DNA from 2 places in the Solibacillus sp. FSL W7-1324 genome. Region 2 is predicted to be linked to the other one. Evidence: a T-box and tRNA genes for the amino acid it is inferred to sense, from the RefSeq annotation. Region 2 holds a T-box; the other holds one or more tRNA genes.
What was found. The T-box of region 2 lies ahead of cysS (cysteine--tRNA ligase). A T-box ahead of a tRNA ligase gene usually reads a tRNA of that ligase, here a tRNA-Cys.

Region 1: it has a tRNA-Cys gene. The T-box ahead of cysS (cysteine--tRNA ligase) is inferred to sense a tRNA for this amino acid. The anticodon was not compared.

What each region holds. Positions count from the first base shown of each region.
Region 1 covers NZ_JBBOYH010000001.1:3,098,019-3,106,244, reverse strand. The annotation lists rRNA gene MKY71_RS15585 (16S ribosomal RNA) at 1-281, shown strand, start outside; rRNA gene MKY71_RS15580 (23S ribosomal RNA) at 708-3,636, shown strand; rRNA gene rrf (5S ribosomal RNA) at 3,753-3,868, shown strand; tRNA gene MKY71_RS15570 (tRNA-Asn) at 3,883-3,958, shown strand; tRNA gene MKY71_RS15565 (tRNA-Ser) at 3,968-4,059, shown strand; tRNA gene MKY71_RS15560 (tRNA-Glu) at 4,076-4,150, shown strand; tRNA gene MKY71_RS15555 (tRNA-Val) at 4,180-4,255, shown strand; tRNA gene MKY71_RS15550 (tRNA-Met) at 4,274-4,348, shown strand; tRNA gene MKY71_RS15545 (tRNA-Asp) at 4,352-4,427, shown strand; tRNA gene MKY71_RS15540 (tRNA-Phe) at 4,448-4,523, shown strand; tRNA gene MKY71_RS15535 (tRNA-Thr) at 4,532-4,607, shown strand; tRNA gene MKY71_RS15530 (tRNA-Tyr) at 4,614-4,697, shown strand; tRNA gene MKY71_RS15525 (tRNA-Trp) at 4,708-4,781, shown strand; tRNA gene MKY71_RS15520 (tRNA-His) at 4,817-4,892, shown strand; tRNA gene MKY71_RS15515 (tRNA-His) at 4,933-5,008, shown strand; tRNA gene MKY71_RS15510 (tRNA-Gln) at 5,031-5,105, shown strand; tRNA gene MKY71_RS15505 (tRNA-Gly) at 5,117-5,191, shown strand; tRNA gene MKY71_RS15500 (tRNA-Cys) at 5,197-5,270, shown strand; tRNA gene MKY71_RS15495 (tRNA-Leu) at 5,314-5,394, shown strand; gene nagB (glucosamine-6-phosphate deaminase) at 5,835-6,566, shown strand; gene MKY71_RS15485 (DMT family transporter) at 6,602-7,480, opposite strand; gene MKY71_RS15480 (S66 peptidase family protein) at 7,609-8,226, shown strand, end outside.
Region 2 covers NZ_JBBOYH010000001.1:3,585,104-3,593,329, reverse strand. The annotation lists gene radA (DNA repair protein RadA) at 1-768, shown strand, start outside; gene MKY71_RS17995 (acetate uptake transporter) at 838-1,485, opposite strand; gene MKY71_RS17990 (PIN/TRAM domain-containing protein) at 1,772-2,848, shown strand; gene ispD (2-C-methyl-D-erythritol 4-phosphate cytidylyltransferase) at 2,862-3,542, shown strand; gene ispF (2-C-methyl-D-erythritol 2,4-cyclodiphosphate synthase) at 3,665-4,141, shown strand; gene gltX (glutamate--tRNA ligase) at 4,372-5,832, shown strand; T-box leader at 5,932-6,153, shown strand; gene cysS (cysteine--tRNA ligase) at 6,244-7,647, shown strand; gene MKY71_RS17965 (Mini-ribonuclease 3) at 7,648-8,061, shown strand; gene rlmB (23S rRNA (guanosine(2251)-2'-O)-methyltransferase RlmB) at 8,064-8,226, shown strand, end outside.

The DNA of each region.
Region 1 (8,226 bases), 490 kb from region 2:
ACCCGCGAGGGGGAGCTAATCCGATAAAACCGTTCTCAGTTCGGATTGTAGGCTGCAACTCGCCTACATGAAGCCGGAATCGCTAGTAATCGCGGATCAGCATGCCGCGGTGAATACGTTCCCGGGCCTTGTACACACCGCCCGTCACACCACGAGAGTTTGTAACACCCGAAGTCGGTGAGGTAACCTTTTGGAGCCAGCCGCCGAAGGTGGGATAGATGATTGGGGTGAAGTCGTAACAAGGTAGCCGTATCGGAAGGTGCGGCTGGATCACCTCCTTTCTAAGGATTTTTCGGAATCATTCCCTTGGGGAATGAAACATTAACGTTTGCTGTTCAGTTTTGAAGGTTCATTCTTAAATGAATGAAATACTTCAAAACATTGCTCCTGACGCTTGCGCTTTCGTCGCAAAGCTGCATGAAGCAAAATCAGTGAAGCTTTGTCACGATGTGATTGAAGTCAGCTGCTTCGTTCTTTGAAAACTGGATAAAACGACATTGAAAGCAATAAATCAAATTTCTATTTTATAGATTTTTAAACAAGTCAAGCAATTGACGTGTAAACTTAAATCTTGGATCTAAACTTCATTTCATGAAGTTAGGCCTCTGGCAGATGTTACAGATTTTTTAAAGGAAACTTTTTGAGTGGACTCAAAAAAATCTGAACGCAATTACGCCAAGGCGAAATTGATCTAAGTGTTAACTTTTGGTTAAGTTAATAAGGGCGCACGGTGGATGCCTTGGCACTAGGAGTCGATGAAGGACGGCACTAACACCGATATGCCTCGGGGAGCTGTAAGTAAGCTTTGATCCGGGGATTTCCGAATGGGGGAACCCACTATCTTTAATCGGATAGTATCTTCACGTGAATTCATAGCGTGTCGAAGACAGACGCAGAGAACTGAAACATCTAAGTACCTGCAGGAACAGAAAGAAAATTCGATTCCCTGAGTAGCGGCGAGCGAAACGGGAAGAGCCCAAACCAAAGAGCTTGCTCTTTGGGGTTGTAGGACACTCTATACGGAGTTACAAAAGAATGAACTAGACGAAGCGACTTGGAAAGGTCCGCGAAACGAGGTAAAAGCCCTGTAGTCAAAAGTTCATTCCCTCCAGAGTGGATCCTGAGTACGGCGGAACACGTGAAATTCCGTCGGAATCCGGGAGGACCATCTCCCAAGGCTAAATACTACCTAGTGACCGATAGTGAACCAGTACCGTGAGGGAAAGGTGAAAAGCACCCCGGAAGGGGAGTGAAATAGATCCTGAAACCGTGTGCCTACAAGTAGTTAGAGCCCGTTAATGGGTGATAGCGTGCCTTTTGTAGAATGAACCGGCGAGTTACGATTACGTGCGAGGTTAAGTTGAGAAGACGGAGCCGCAGCGAAAGCGAGTCTGAATAGGGCGAATTAGTACGTGGTCGTAGACCCGAAACCAGGTGATCTACCCATGTCCAGGGTGAAGGTGAGGTAACACTCACTGGAGGCCCGAACCCACGCACGTTGAAAAGTGCGGGGATGAGGTGTGGGTAGCGGAGAAATTCCAATCGAACCTGGAGATAGCTGGTTCTCTCCGAAATAGCTTTAGGGCTAGCCTCGTGATTGAGAATACCGGAGGTAGAGCACTGTTTGGACTAGGGGGGCATCTCGCTTTACCGAATTCAGACAAACTCCGAATGCCGGATATTTATACACGGGAGTCAGACTGCGAGTGATAAGATCCGTAGTCAAGAGGGAAACAGCCCAGACCACCAGCTAAGGTCCCCAAGTAATCGTTAAGTGGAAAAGGATGTGGCGTTGCTTAGACAACCAGGATGTTGGCTTAGAAGCAGCCATCATTTAAAGAGTGCGTAATAGCTCACTGGTCGAGTGACGCTGCGCCGAAAATGTATCGGGGCTAAACGATTCACCGAAGCTGTGGATGCATACTTTGAGTATGCGTGGTAGGAGAGCGTTCTAACAGCGTTGAAGTCAGACCGGAAGGACTGGTGGAGCGGTTAGAAGTGAGAATGCCGGTATGAGTAGCGAAACATGGGTGAGAATCCCATGCACCGTATGACTAAGGTTTCCTGAGGAAGGCTCGTCCGCTCAGGGTTAGTCGGGACCTAAGCCGAGGCCGATAGGCGTAGGCGATGGACAACAGGTTGATATTCCTGTACCACCTCCTCACCGTTTGAGAAATGGGGGGACGCAGTAGGATAGGGTAAGCACGCCGTTGGTTGCGCGTGTTCAAGCAGTAAGGCGTGTATGTAGGCAAATCCGCATACTTTAACGTTGAGCTGTGATGACGAGCTCGTATGAGCGAAGTTCCTGATTTCACACTGCCAAGAAAAGCCTCTATCGAGGTGAGAGGTGCCCGTACCGCAAACCGACACAGGTAGTCGAGGAGAGAATCCTAAGGTGTGCGAGAGAACTCTCGTTAAGGAACTCGGCAAAATGACCCCGTAACTTCGGGAGAAGGGGTGCTTCTTTGGGTGCATAGCCTAGAGAAGCCGCAGTGAATAGGCCCAGGCGACTGTTTAGCAAAAACACAGGTCTCTGCAAAACCGTAAGGTGACGTATAGGGGCTGACGCCTGCCCGGTGCTGGAAGGTTAAGAGGAGCGGTTAGCGCAAGCGAAGCTGTGAATTGAAGCCCCAGTAAACGGCGGCCGTAACTATAACGGTCCTAAGGTAGCGAAATTCCTTGTCGGGTAAGTTCCGACCCGCACGAAAGGCGTAACGATCTGGGCACTGTCTCAACGAGAGACTCGGTGAAATTATAGTACCTGTGAAGATGCAGGTTACCCGCGACAGGACGGAAAGACCCCGTGGAGCTTTACTGTAGCCTGATATTGAATTTTGGTACAACTTGTACAGGATAGGTAGGAGCCAGAGATCTCGGAGCGCCAGCTTCGAAGGAGGCGTCGGTGGGATACTACCCTGGTTGTATTGAACTTCTAACCCATGCCCCTTAGCGGGGTAGGAGACAGTGTCAGGCGGACAGTTTGACTGGGGCGGTCGCCTCCTAAAGAGTAACGGAGGCGCCCAAAGGTTCCCTCAGAATGGTTGGAAATCATTCGTAGAGTGTAAAGGCATAAGGGAGCTTGACTGCGAGACCTACAAGTCGAGCAGGGTCGAAAGACGGGCTTAGTGATCCGGTGGTTCCGCATGGAAGGGCCATCGCTCAACGGATAAAAGCTACCCCGGGGATAACAGGCTTATCTCCCCCAAGAGTCCACATCGACGGGGAGGTTTGGCACCTCGATGTCGGCTCATCGCATCCTGGGGCTGTAGTCGGTCCCAAGGGTTGGGCTGTTCGCCCATTAAAGCGGTACGCGAGCTGGGTTCAGAACGTCGTGAGACAGTTCGGTCCCTATCCGTCGTGGGCGTAGGAAATTTGAGAGGAGCTGTCCTTAGTACGAGAGGACCGGGATGGACATACCGCTGGTGTACCAGTTGTCTTGCCAAAGGCATCGCTGGGTAGCTATGTATGGACGGGATAAGTGCTGAAAGCATCTAAGCATGAAGCCCCCCTCAAGATGAGATTTCCCATTACGCAAGTAAGTAAGACCCCTGAAAGACGATCAGGTAGATAGGTTCGAGGTGGAAGTGCGGTGACGCATGCAGCTGACGAATACTAATCGGTCGAGGACTTAACCACATTTTATTGCATAACTCAATGAAACGTTTATCCAGTTTTGAAAGAATGAAAAATTATTATAAAATACTTGACAAAATTGAAAAGTATGGTATAATAATTAATGTCTTTCTAAATAGTCTAGTGATGATGGCAAAGAGGTCACACCCGTTCCCATACCGAACACGGAAGTTAAGCTCTTTAGCGCCGATGGTAGTTGGGGGCTTCCCCCTGTGAGAGTAGGACGTCGCTAGGCTGTTATAGAATTATTCCGAAGTAGCTCAGTTGGTAGAGCATCCGGCTGTTAACCGGCAGGTCGCAGGTTCGAGTCCTGCCTTCGGAGCCATCAAATCTTGGAGAGTTGTCCGAGTGGCCGAAGGAGCACGATTGGAAATCGTGTATGCGGGTAACCCTGCATCAAGGGTTCAAATCCCTTACTCTCCGCCAGGCTTATTTATAACGAGGCCCGTTGGTCAAGTGGTTAAGACACCGCCCTTTCACGGCGGTAACACGGGTTCGAATCCCGTACGGGTCACCAAAAAGATACATAAGAAAGTATCCAGCGTTGGAGGATTAGCTCAGCTGGGAGAGCACCTGCCTTACAAGCAGGGGGTCGGCGGTTCGAGCCCGTCATCCTCCACCATTAAACAAATAATATTATCGCGGGGTGGAGCAGTGGTAGCTCGTCGGGCTCATAACCCGAAGGTCGCAGGTTCAAGTCCTGCCCCCGCAACCAAATGGTCCCGTGGTGTAGCGGTTAACATGCCTGCCTGTCACGCAGGAGATCGCCGGTTCGATCCCGGTCGGGACCGCCATTTTTATGAAATTAAACTGTGGGTTTGTAGCTCAGTTGGTAGAGCATTAGATTGAAGCTCTAAGTGTCGGCGGTTCGATTCCGTCCAAACCCACCATATTTTTTGCCGGTGTAGCTCAGTTGGTAGAGCAACTGACTTGTAATCAGTAGGTCGAGGGTTCGACTCCTTTCGCCGGCACCATTACCTGGAGGGGTAGCGAAGTGGCTAAACGCGGCGGACTGTAAATCCGCTCCTTAGGGTTCGGCGGTTCGAATCCGTCCCCCTCCACCATCCTTTTGATAGGGGCATAGTTTAAAGGTAGAACTACGGTCTCCAAAACCGTCAGTGTGGGTTCGATTCCTACTGCCCCTGCCAAATAAATTCTCAAAAATACTTAAAATAATATAGTGGCGGTTGTGGCGAAGTGGTTAACGCACCTGATTGTGGTTCAGGCATTCGTGGGTTCGATTCCCATCAGTCGCCCCATCTTTTATTTAGGTTTAAGTATTAAAATTATATTATAGTGGCGGTTGTGGCGAAGTGGTTAACGCACCTGATTGTGGTTCAGGCATTCGTGGGTTCGATTCCCATCAGTCGCCCCATTTTATATAATAATTTGAATATTGGGGTATAGCCAAGCGGTAAGGCAACGGATTTTGATTCCGTCATGCCCTGGTTCGAATCCAGGTACCCCAGCCATTTTTTAATTTGCGGAAGTAGTTCAGTGGTAGAACACCACCTTGCCAAGGTGGGGGTCGCGAGTTCGAACCTCGTCTTCCGCTCCAAATATGGCGGCATAGCCAAGTGGTAAGGCACAGGTCTGCAACACCTTTATCACCGGTTCAAATCCGGTTGCCGCCTCCATATTTCATTGAATCGGAATTCCGATTTTTTTTTACCTTAATTTGCCGAGTTGGTGGAATGGCAGACACGACGGACTCAAAATCCGTTGCCGCGAGGCGTGTGGGTTCAAGTCCCACACTCGGTATCAGTTCAATACAACAGATGAAACTCTTCAAAGCCTAACATAAATGCTTTGAAGAGTTTTTTGTTGTATTTGCTTTGTATACTAGCAAGTTTTTAATTCTCTTAAAAGTATTTCCTACAGCAAGCAATTATTTCAATACAACTGTGTAGTTATCTTATAAAAAGTAATACTGTAAAAGATATTTTTTAAGTATTTATACAGAAATAAAGTTATTCCATAAGTTTATTTGCTTACTCCATTTAATATTGGAAAGGTAGAAAAACTATATATATTTTGCGTCATTACATGCTCTTTTTAATAGGAAATAAGACGTTTTTTTCTAGCTTCTTAAAAATATTTGCTATAGAATGAACATTATAATGGTAGGAAAACAAGAAGCCGTAAATATTATTTATACAATAACAAATATGTATTTCAGTGAGGAAGTAGGGAAATAAAAAATGAATGTAGTAACAAACTTTAAGTGGATTGAAGCAGCAAACTATGATGAGATGAGTAAAATTGCCGCAACAATTTTTATAGATCAATTGAAAAAAAATAGTGAAACAGTACTTGGTTTAGCTACAGGGGGGACTCCGGAAGGCTTTTATAAAGAACTGGTTGCAGCATACAAAGCAGGTGAGGTATCTTTTGCACAGGCCAAGTCCTTTAACCTGGATGAGTATGTCGGAATTGATCCGGCAAATGAATCGAGCTACCATTATTATATGGATCATCATCTGTTTAATCATGTCGATATGAAACGTGATAATATCAATTTACCGGCTGGCATTCAATCGAATTTAGAAAAGGCTGCAGCTGAATATGAAGCGATGATTAAGGCAGCAGGAAATATTGATATTCAGCTTTTAGGAATCGGTGGGAATGGACATATTGGTTTTAATGAACCGGGAACTCCTTTCGATGTAGGTACACATATTATAGAACTTGCGCAGTCTACACGTGAAGCAAATAAAGTTTATTTTGATTCAATTGAGGATGTGCCGACCCATGCCATTACTATGGGAATTAAAACCATTTTAAGTTCTAAAAAGATTGTATTATTAATTGCTGGTGCTTCAAAACAAGAGGCCTTTGATCGTTTGCGCAGTGGGATAGTTACAGAAGATTTCCCTGCAAGCGCTCTTCACAACCATCCGGATGTTACTGTTATTTATACAGATGTAAAATAAACTAAAGGAGTGCATACAATGTGCACTCCTTTTTATTATTTCATCGCTGATATAACGACTCCTGCAATAACAGCGATTCCACCAATTACTTGAGCAAGTAGGAGTTGCTCATTTAAAAACAATACAGCAAAGATTGTTGCAAAGAGGGGAATGAAGTTCAGGTAAATACTTGCTTTGTTTGCACCTAATGAGACAACGCCGGTATTCCAGCTTAAAAAGGCAACAATTGAAGCAATGATGCCTACATAAATAATTGCCCCGATTGTCGAAGTGTTCCATACGATTGTCTGTGATGTTGTCAGTAGTTCATATGCTGCGAATGGGAGTAACATAATGGCTCCGATTGCGATTGTTACTAAAAAAGTAGAGTAGCCAGGCAATTTGCCAGCGTACTTTTTAATGAGTAATGAATAGATACTCCAGCACACTACGGCAATTAATACGATTAAGTCCCCTTTGTTGAATGAAAATGAAAAGAGGCTTTGTAACGAACCTCCAGATATAATAAAGAGCACGCCGACTAAAGATAGCATCGTGCCGAACATCTGGAATTTTGTTAAACGTTCTTTTAAAAAGATGAAGCTCAGTATGTATATAATGATCGGTGTCGATGAATTCATTAATGATGCATTGATGGACGTTGTATAATGCAATCCGATGTATACGAGCGTATTGAATGCAGCAACTCCTGTAAGTGCTAAAATAATGACTGCACCCCAATGCTGTCTCAGGGCAGGCCATTCTTTTTTCGTTCGTTGGTAAGCGATAGGGAAAAATACGAGAAAGGCGACAATCCATCGTAAAAAGGCAAGAGTTATCGGAGGAATATCCCCGGAAACAGCCCGTCCAATTACAAAGTTACCACCCCATAATAAAGTAGCTAAAATGAGCAGTAGCTGTGGTGGAAATTTCATACTTGTACATCTCCTTATATTGGAAAAATGATTTTATCTATTATAGGGACAACCACATGGAATTTGCAATGCGCTTTACATAAAACGCTATGATACAATAGCCACAGAAGTAAAAGGAGGTCATTAACATGAAAATACGACCAGCAAGATTACAGCAAGGCGATACTGTAGGATTAGTAAATTTAAGCAGTCCGCTTAAGACAGAATCATTAGGTGATAAATTAGCGTTATTAGATGAGCTCGGTTTAAAGTATAAGCTTGGTAATACGGTACAGGATTATGAAGGCTATTTGGCAGGTACTGATGAGGAGCGAATTAAAGATTTCCACCAGATGATTGTCGATCCTGAAGTGAAGGCCGTCTTTTTAGTGACGGGCGGCTATGGGGTTTCTAGAATTATCGATAAAATAAGCTATCCATTAATCGAGGACAATCCGAAAATTATTTGGGGCTTTTCCGATGTGACGGCTCTACACACTCAAGTAAACGAGTTTGCAAATTTAGTGACGTTCCATGGCCCGATGATGTCCAGTCCAAAAGGGGAGCTGGATACTCTTTCTAAAAAGATGTATCAGCAGCTGTTCCAACCGATTGAAATTCAGTATACGGAAAGCATTTCTCCTCTTACAACAGTTGTACCGGGAGTGGTACGCGGCGAGTTGACAGGCGGAAATTTAAACCGTATTGTCAGTACGCTAGGCACGAAATTTGAAATTGACGTACGTGATAAAATTTTACTTCTTGAA
Region 2 (8,226 bases):
GCAAAAACAAAAAACATCGCAATTTTCCTTGTTGGTCACGTTACAAAAGAAGGTCAGATTGCCGGTCCGCGTATTTTGGAACATATGGTAGATACGGTGCTTTACTTTGAAGGGGAACGTCATCATAACCACCGGATTTTACGCAGTCAGAAAAACCGTTTTGGATCTACAAATGAAATTGCGATTTTTGAAATGCTTCACGGGGGGCTAAAAGAAGTATTGAATCCATCCGAACTGTTTTTACAGGAACGATCGCAAGGTGCTCCCGGCTCAACGATCGTTGCATCGATGGAAGGGACACGTCCAATCCTGGTGGAAATACAGTCTCTTGTTACACCAACAAGTTTCAATTATCCGAAGCGTATGGCAACGGGGGTTGATCAAAACCGTGTTCAGCTTTTAATGGCAGTACTGGAGAAACGTATGGGTATGATGCTTCAGGCACAGGATGCGTATATTAAAGTTGCCGGTGGTGTGAAGCTGGATGAGCCGGCGATTGATTTAGCGGTATTAACGAGTATTGTTTCAAGCTTTAAAGATCAGACAGTACGCCCGACAGACTGCTTTATTGGGGAAGTGGGGTTAACCGGTGAAGTACGCCGCGTTTCCAGAATTGAACAGCGTGTACAGGAAGCGGCAAAGCTAGGGTTTAAACGAGCATTTATTCCAGCTTCTAATATTGGCGGCTGGGAATTCCCGCCGGACATTCAAGTCGTTGGCGTCGAAACAATCAGTGATGCACTACGTGAATCTTTCCAGAATTTATAGGGATAATTTTTAGTAGAACATTCAAAAAGAGGCATGGAAAGTAAAAATACTTTTCATGCCTTTTTATAATTATGCTTTTACCGTTTTTTCTTTCTTTAAAAATGCTTCTCTTGTGAAAATGCCAAAAGGCTTTCCAATCGGCAGGAAGTTAAAGCCGAAATGCTTGTTCAGTACATTGGCACCCGCACCGTAAAGTGATAAAAGAGCAATGATTAACTCAGAGTAGGCAGCTAATAAATGCATACCGTGCTCCATAACTCCAAATGAGCTTAATGCCAGCCCGATAAATAAGAAGTCGATCATGACAAAGATGGAAAATAGAACTTTATTTGTTTCTGCTGCACCAATCGTCATAAATAGGGTAAAGATTAAATAACCTAAATACACAACACCGAGCTGAGTTGTATCCGCAGATGCCTGTAATGTTTCACCAAATACACCGGCTTGAACGAACCAGCTCATGCCTACACCCATCCAGAACAAACCATACGCGCCGAATGCAGTCGTACCAAATGTATTATTATGCTTCGAATCTAATACAGATGCGTAAAATTGTGCAATACCTCCTAAAAATATTGCCCAAGGAATAACCAGACCTAAGCCCTCTGTCCAGCCTAATTTTTGAGTGGAAGCAACAAATGTTACAATCGCCAAGCCAAATAAACCAATGGCAGAAGGATCGGCAGTAGAAATTTTTACTTCTTTTGCATTATTCAAAACGTATTCTCCTCTTCTAAGTTGAAATTTTCTATTATACTGAAATAATATATGCATTATTTTGATTAAACTACTGGTAGGGGGAATTTAGAATAAAGTACGTCATTTTTGAATTAATATCGTGTAAATCTAACTAAAAAAATTAGGGAATAGTCTTAAAAAATGGGTAAAATCCTAATATTGGAATGTGTTTGCGATTTGTTAATTATTTGCCCTTGCTTTTGGTATCTGGGCTTCGCATGAATGAAACTTTAGATGTATAATTATTAAATAGGAGGTGAAACAAATGTTGAAGAAAATAATTCAAGTAGCATTTTTATTTATCGGTGGAGCATTAGGCCTTATTTTCTTACCGCCCTTATATGCATTCATGAACTTATCATCCAATCCTTGGCTTAATAATCCATACTTCAGTGTCACGATAGGTGCTGCTTTGTTATTCGTTTTATCGTTTGCGTTATCTGATTACTTTGTAAAATTAATTACTTGGTTAGAGGAAGTATTATTTAAATTACCTGCAGCGGATTTACTGTTTGGTACACTCGGTTTAATCGTGGGACTATGCGTAGCAACATTGGTCGGTGTCGCAATCAACCAAATGAACATTCCTGTTATTACCGATGTTGTTCCAGCTATTTTATCCATTGTTCTCGGCTATCTCGGTTTCCGGTTAGGATTCAGTAAACGGGATGAGCTGTTGCAGATCTTTTCCGGGAAGTCCACGAAAAAGCGTCAAAATGACGGTTCTATCAAGGAAGCTCAGGAGCAGCAGTACAAATTACTTGATACGAGTGTCATCATTGATGGACGTATTGCCGATATTTCAACAACAGGCTTTGTTGAAGGGATTTTGGTCGTGCCTCAGTTTGTATTAACGGAACTGCAGCATATTGCGGATTCGTCTGATACATTGAAGCGTACACGTGGCCGCAGAGGACTTGATATTTTAAAACGTCTTCAGGATGAACGTGCGTCTAAAGTGCTTATTACGGAAGTTGATTTTGAAGATGTATCTGAAGTGGACTTAAAGCTTGTTCGCTTAGCGAAAAATATGAGTGCTCAAATACTGACGAATGATTTTAACTTAAATAAAGTTTGTGAACTGCACCGGGTACAAGTATTGAATATTAATGATTTGGCAAATGCGGTGAAACCGGTCGTTATTCCGGGTGAAGATATGCAAGTTGTTGTCATAAAAGACGGAAAAGAACACAATCAAGGTGTTGCCTATTTAGATGACGGAACAATGATTGTTGTAGAAGGCGGCCGCAGTTATATTGGACAGGCGATTACAGTTACGGTAACAAGCGTCCTTCAGACATCAGCGGGGCGTATGATTTTCGCCAAGCCAAAAGAAGATTAGGATGTGAAGCATTTTGCGTTATGAAGTCGTTTTGCCGGCAGCAGGAAGCGGAAAGCGCATGGGTGCCGGGCAAAATAAACTATTTTTAAACTTAGTTGATAAACCAATTTTAATTCATACACTTCTTGTTTTTGAACAAGATGAAAACTGTACAGGAATTTGGCTTGCTGTTAAAGATGAGGAACGTCCATTTATTCAGTCGCTCATCGAAAAATATAATATTGCTAAAGTAAAAGGTATGCCTACAGGTGGTGAAGAACGCCAACATTCAGTGCATTCATGCATTAAAGAAATGAATGCAGTGGATGTTGTCCTTGTTCATGATGCGGCAAGACCGTTTATTACGATTCCGAAGATTGCCGAGCTTGCAAAAGTTGCATATGAAAAAGGGGCAGCCATTGCAGGGGTTCGGGCAAAAGATACGATGAAGGTCGTCCATAATGGCCTAATTAAAGAAACGGTTGACCGTGAGTCGTTATGGATGGTTCAAACACCGCAAGCGTTCCGTTACGATTTATTGGCAGAAGCTGAAGATGCAGCTGAAAAGGCAGGTTTTTTAGGGACGGATGAAGCGATGCTCGTCGAACGTTTAGGTCATGATATTCATATCGTGGAATGCAGTTATGAAAATGTAAAAATGACAACGCAGGAAGACTTGATTTTTGGGGAAGCTATTTTAAAACAGCGAAAATAAAAGTTACCTTGAAAAGAAAACAGCTTTGCGAAGGCTTTTTCAGCACAAGTCGATTATACTAATGATAATGAGATTACCAGAAAGAAGGTGAAGGCTGGCTTACTTTGTAGGCTGGCAACGATATGTTTCGAATTGGACAAGGATTTGACGTTCACGAATTTGCAGAAGGACGTCCATTAATTTTAGGTGGTATTACAATTCCTCATGAGCGCGGCTTAGTAGGCCATTCGGATGCCGATGTACTTTTACATACAGTTACAGATGCTGCATTAGGTGCAATTGGTGAAGGGGATATAGGTCGTCACTTCCCTGATACAGATCCGGAGTGGAAAGATGCGGATTCGGCAAAGTTACTTGAATTCATTTGGAAAATGGTTGAAGAGCGCGGATACAAATTAGGGAATGTAGATTGTACGATTATGGCACAGCGTCCGAAAATGGCTCCATATATTTCACAAATGCAAAACCGAATCGCACAACTATTGAATGCGGAACCTTCGCAAGTAAATGTAAAGGCGACAACAACAGAGAAGTTAGGTTTTGTCGGACGTGAAGAAGGAATCGCAGCAATGGCAACAATTCTGTTAGTTAAAGCATAAAGTGAAAATTCCCTTACCGTTAATACGGGGTAAAATTGCGGGCGTGTGTCAAAAATCGGCACACGCTACTTTAATTTAATAACTTACAGTGGTAGAATGGTTAAAGTTTAAAAGACATCTATTGTGCCGATATTGGACAATATAATGTCCGGTTATATACATATAAAAGTAATTTTTTATATGTGAAAAAGGTCGAGCGTTTTTGACGCTAAAATTAGGAGGCAATATTTATGACGAAAACAGTTCGCGTTCGTTATGCACCATCGCCAACAGGATTTTTACATATCGGTGGCGCACGTACAGCTTTATTCAACTATTTATATGCAAAACATCACAACGGTACTTTTGTAGTACGTATTGAAGATACAGATATTGACCGTAATGTAGAAGGTGGAGAAGCTTCTCAACTTGATAACTTACGCTGGTTAGGCATTACACCGGATGAGTCTATTGATATCGGTGGCCCATATGCACCTTACCGTCAAATGGAGCGTCTTGATATTTATAAAGAGCATGCAGATAAAATGCTGGAAAACGGACAAGCTTATAAATGTTTCTGTTCTTCAGAAGAGCTTGAAGCATCACGCGAAAAGCAAAAAGCACAAGGTGTTGCTGCACCTGCATATGATGGGAAATGCCGTCACTTAACAGCAGAGGAAGTTGCTGAAAAAGAAGCTGCTGGTATCCCGCACACAATTCGTATGCGTGTTCCTGCAAATGTTACGTATCAGTTCAATGACTTAGTTCGCGGCGAAGTATCGTTCGAATCAAAGGATATCGGTGACTGGGTACTTGTTAAAGCAAATGGTATCCCAACATACAATTATGCGGTAGTGCTGGATGACCACTTCATGGAAATTACACATGTATTCCGCGGAGAAGAGCATTTATCAAACACACCAAAACAAATGATGATCTTTGACGCATTCGGATGGGAATATCCGCAATATGGTCATATGACATTAATCGTAAATGAAGAACGCAAAAAATTATCAAAACGTGATGAGTCAATCATCCAGTTCGTTACACAATATAAGGACTTAGGTTTCTTACCGGAAGCGATGTTTAACTTCTTTGCATTACTTGGCTGGTCACCTGAGGGAGAAGAGGAAATCTTCTCACATGACGAATTAATTAAGCTGTTCGACGAAAAACGCTTGTCAAAATCACCATCAATGTTCGATAAATCAAAACTGACATGGATGAACAACCAATATATTAAAAAAATGTCTCATGAAGAGGTAGTTGCTTTAGCGTTACCACATTTACAAAAAGCAGGCTTACTTCCAGCAGAGTTATCAGAAGAACAACATGCATGGGCTTCTGAATTAATCGCTCTTTACCATGAGCAAATGAGCTTCGGGGCAGAAATCGTAGAATTATCGAGCCTATTTTTCACAGAAGAAATTGCATATGATGAAGAAGCAAAAGAAGTGTTAGCTGGTGAAACTGTGCCGGCTGTTATGGCATCATTTAAAACACAATTAGAAGCTTTAGAATCTTTTGATGCCGCTTCAATTAAAGCAGCTATTAAAGCTGTACAAAAAGAAACAGGCGTAAAAGGTAAAAATCTATTTATGCCAATCCGTGTTGTGACAACTGGTCAAACACATGGTCCGGAATTGCCGAATGCGATCGCTTTATTAGGCAAGGAAAAAACAATTGCTCGTGTTGAAAAATTTGCAGAGTAATTCATTTTAAGGTTTGGAACTAAACATCAAATTTTTAGAATGGATAAAATGATTGATTTTTCTGAAAATAGATGTAAAATGAATGTAAATTCCATAAGTGATAGCACGTTGAGAAGGAGAAGTATGCTGCGCACCCCTTGTTAGAGAGGATCATCACCGGCTGAAAGTGATCCAGGTTAAGGCAAAGCTGAAATGCACCTTTGAGTATTTAACTGAACTTGAAGTAGGTTAAATCGACTTGTCCACGTTACAGGACTTTAAGCGGAAAAAGTATTCGTACTTTTTCAACCAGAGTGGAACCGCGCATCGAGCGTCTCTGTCACCTTCTTGAGGTGATAGAGGCGTTTTTTTATTAAAATGACAATTTAAACCAATGACATTTAAAGAGTACTACGAAAAAGGAGAGGCAATATGACGATTCAAATTTTCAATTCGTTGACAAGACAAAAAGAACCATTTATTCCGTTGGAGGAAGGTAAAGTAAAAATGTATGTATGCGGACCAACTGTATACAATTACATTCATATTGGAAATTCCCGCCCGGTAATCGTCTATGATACAGTACGCCGCTATTTACAATATGCAGGTTATGAAGTGAAGTTCGTTTCAAACTTTACCGATGTAGATGACAAAATTATTAAAGCAGCGAATGAGTTGGGTGAAGAAACTTCTGTATTAACAAATCGTTTTATTGCTGCTTATTTTGAAGATATTACGGCACTGGGATGCCAAAAGGCGGATGCCCACCCGCGTGTAACAGAGCATATGGATGATATTATCGCGTTTATTAAAGTGCTGATCGACAAAGGCTATGCATATGAATCGCAAGGTGATGTTTATTACCGTACACGTAAATTTAATGGTTACGGAAAGTTAAGTCACCAATCGATTGATGATTTAAAAGTAGGAGCGCGTATTGAAGCGGGTGAGAAAAAGGAAGACCCGTTGGATTTCGCATTATGGAAAGCTGCAAAAGCAGGTGAAATCAAGTGGGCATCACCATGGGGAGAAGGACGTCCTGGATGGCATATTGAATGTTCTGTAATGGCGCGCGAGCACTTAGGCGATACAATCGACATTCACGCAGGCGGACAGGATTTAACATTCCCTCACCACGAAAACGAAATTGCCCAATCCGAAGCGCATAACGATACAACATTTGCGCGTTATTGGATGCATAACGGCTATATTAATATTGATAATGAAAAAATGTCAAAATCACTTGGTAACTTTATTTTAGTGAATGATATTCGCAAGCAAATCGATCCGCAAGTATTGCGTTTCTTTATGCTGTCAGTACATTACCGCAACCCGATTAACTTCGCTCAGGATTTGGTGGAAGCAGCGAAAAGCGGATTGGACCGTATTCGTACATCGTATACGAATGTCGAGCACCGTCTGTCTTCTTCTGCAAGTTTAGGGGATAACAGCGAACAGTGGCTTGAAAAAATCAGTCAGATTAAAGTTGATTTTGAAAATGCGATGAACGATGACTTTAATACAGCCAATGCGGTTTCGGCATTATTTGAACTTTCCCATATTGCTAATGTGTATTTAAACGAAGCGAATACGGATAAAGAAGTATTACAGGCAATTTTAACGATGTTTGATACAATTGGAAATGTATTAGGTATTCATATAAAAGTAGAAGCAGGCTTACTCGATGAAGAAATCGAGGCATTAATTGAAGAACGTAACCAAGCCCGTAAAAACCGTGATTTTGCTCGTTCAGATGAAATCCGCGACCAGCTTTTGGGCATGGATATTGTTCTTGAAGATACTCGTCAAGGTACACGCTGGAAACGAGGACAGTAAATGCAAAATTTAACACCACATGATGTCATACAGTTAAATGCACTGGCGCTCGCTTATATGGGCGACGCCGTGCTTGAACAAAGAATTCGTGAACATTTAATATTGTCGGGTCGTGCCAAGCCTAACACATTGCATAAAGAAGCAACGAAATACGTTTCGGCCAAGTCCCAGTCCAATATTGTGCATCGCATGATCGAAGAGAAATATTTAACAGAAGAAGAGCAAGCTGTTTTCCGTAGAGGACGCAATGCCAAATCAGGATCTGTTCCGAAAAATACAGATGTCCGCACATACCGTAATAGTTCTGGATTTGAAGCGGTTTTAGGCTTCTTATTCCTGAGCAAAGAACATCAACGCGCAAATGAAATAATCGATTACGCAATCGAAATTGTCGAACAGGCAAAAGGAGTGTAACTATGGCAGAGAAAAGACAGCAAAATCGTAAACCAAGAGATTTTAAAGGACGCGATAAAAAAGCAGATACTTTTAAAACTCATGAGAAAAAGCAACAAGAAAAACCGCAATCTGCCCAGGAAGAACTGACAGGAGAAATGATTGCAGGGAAAAATCCGGTACTTG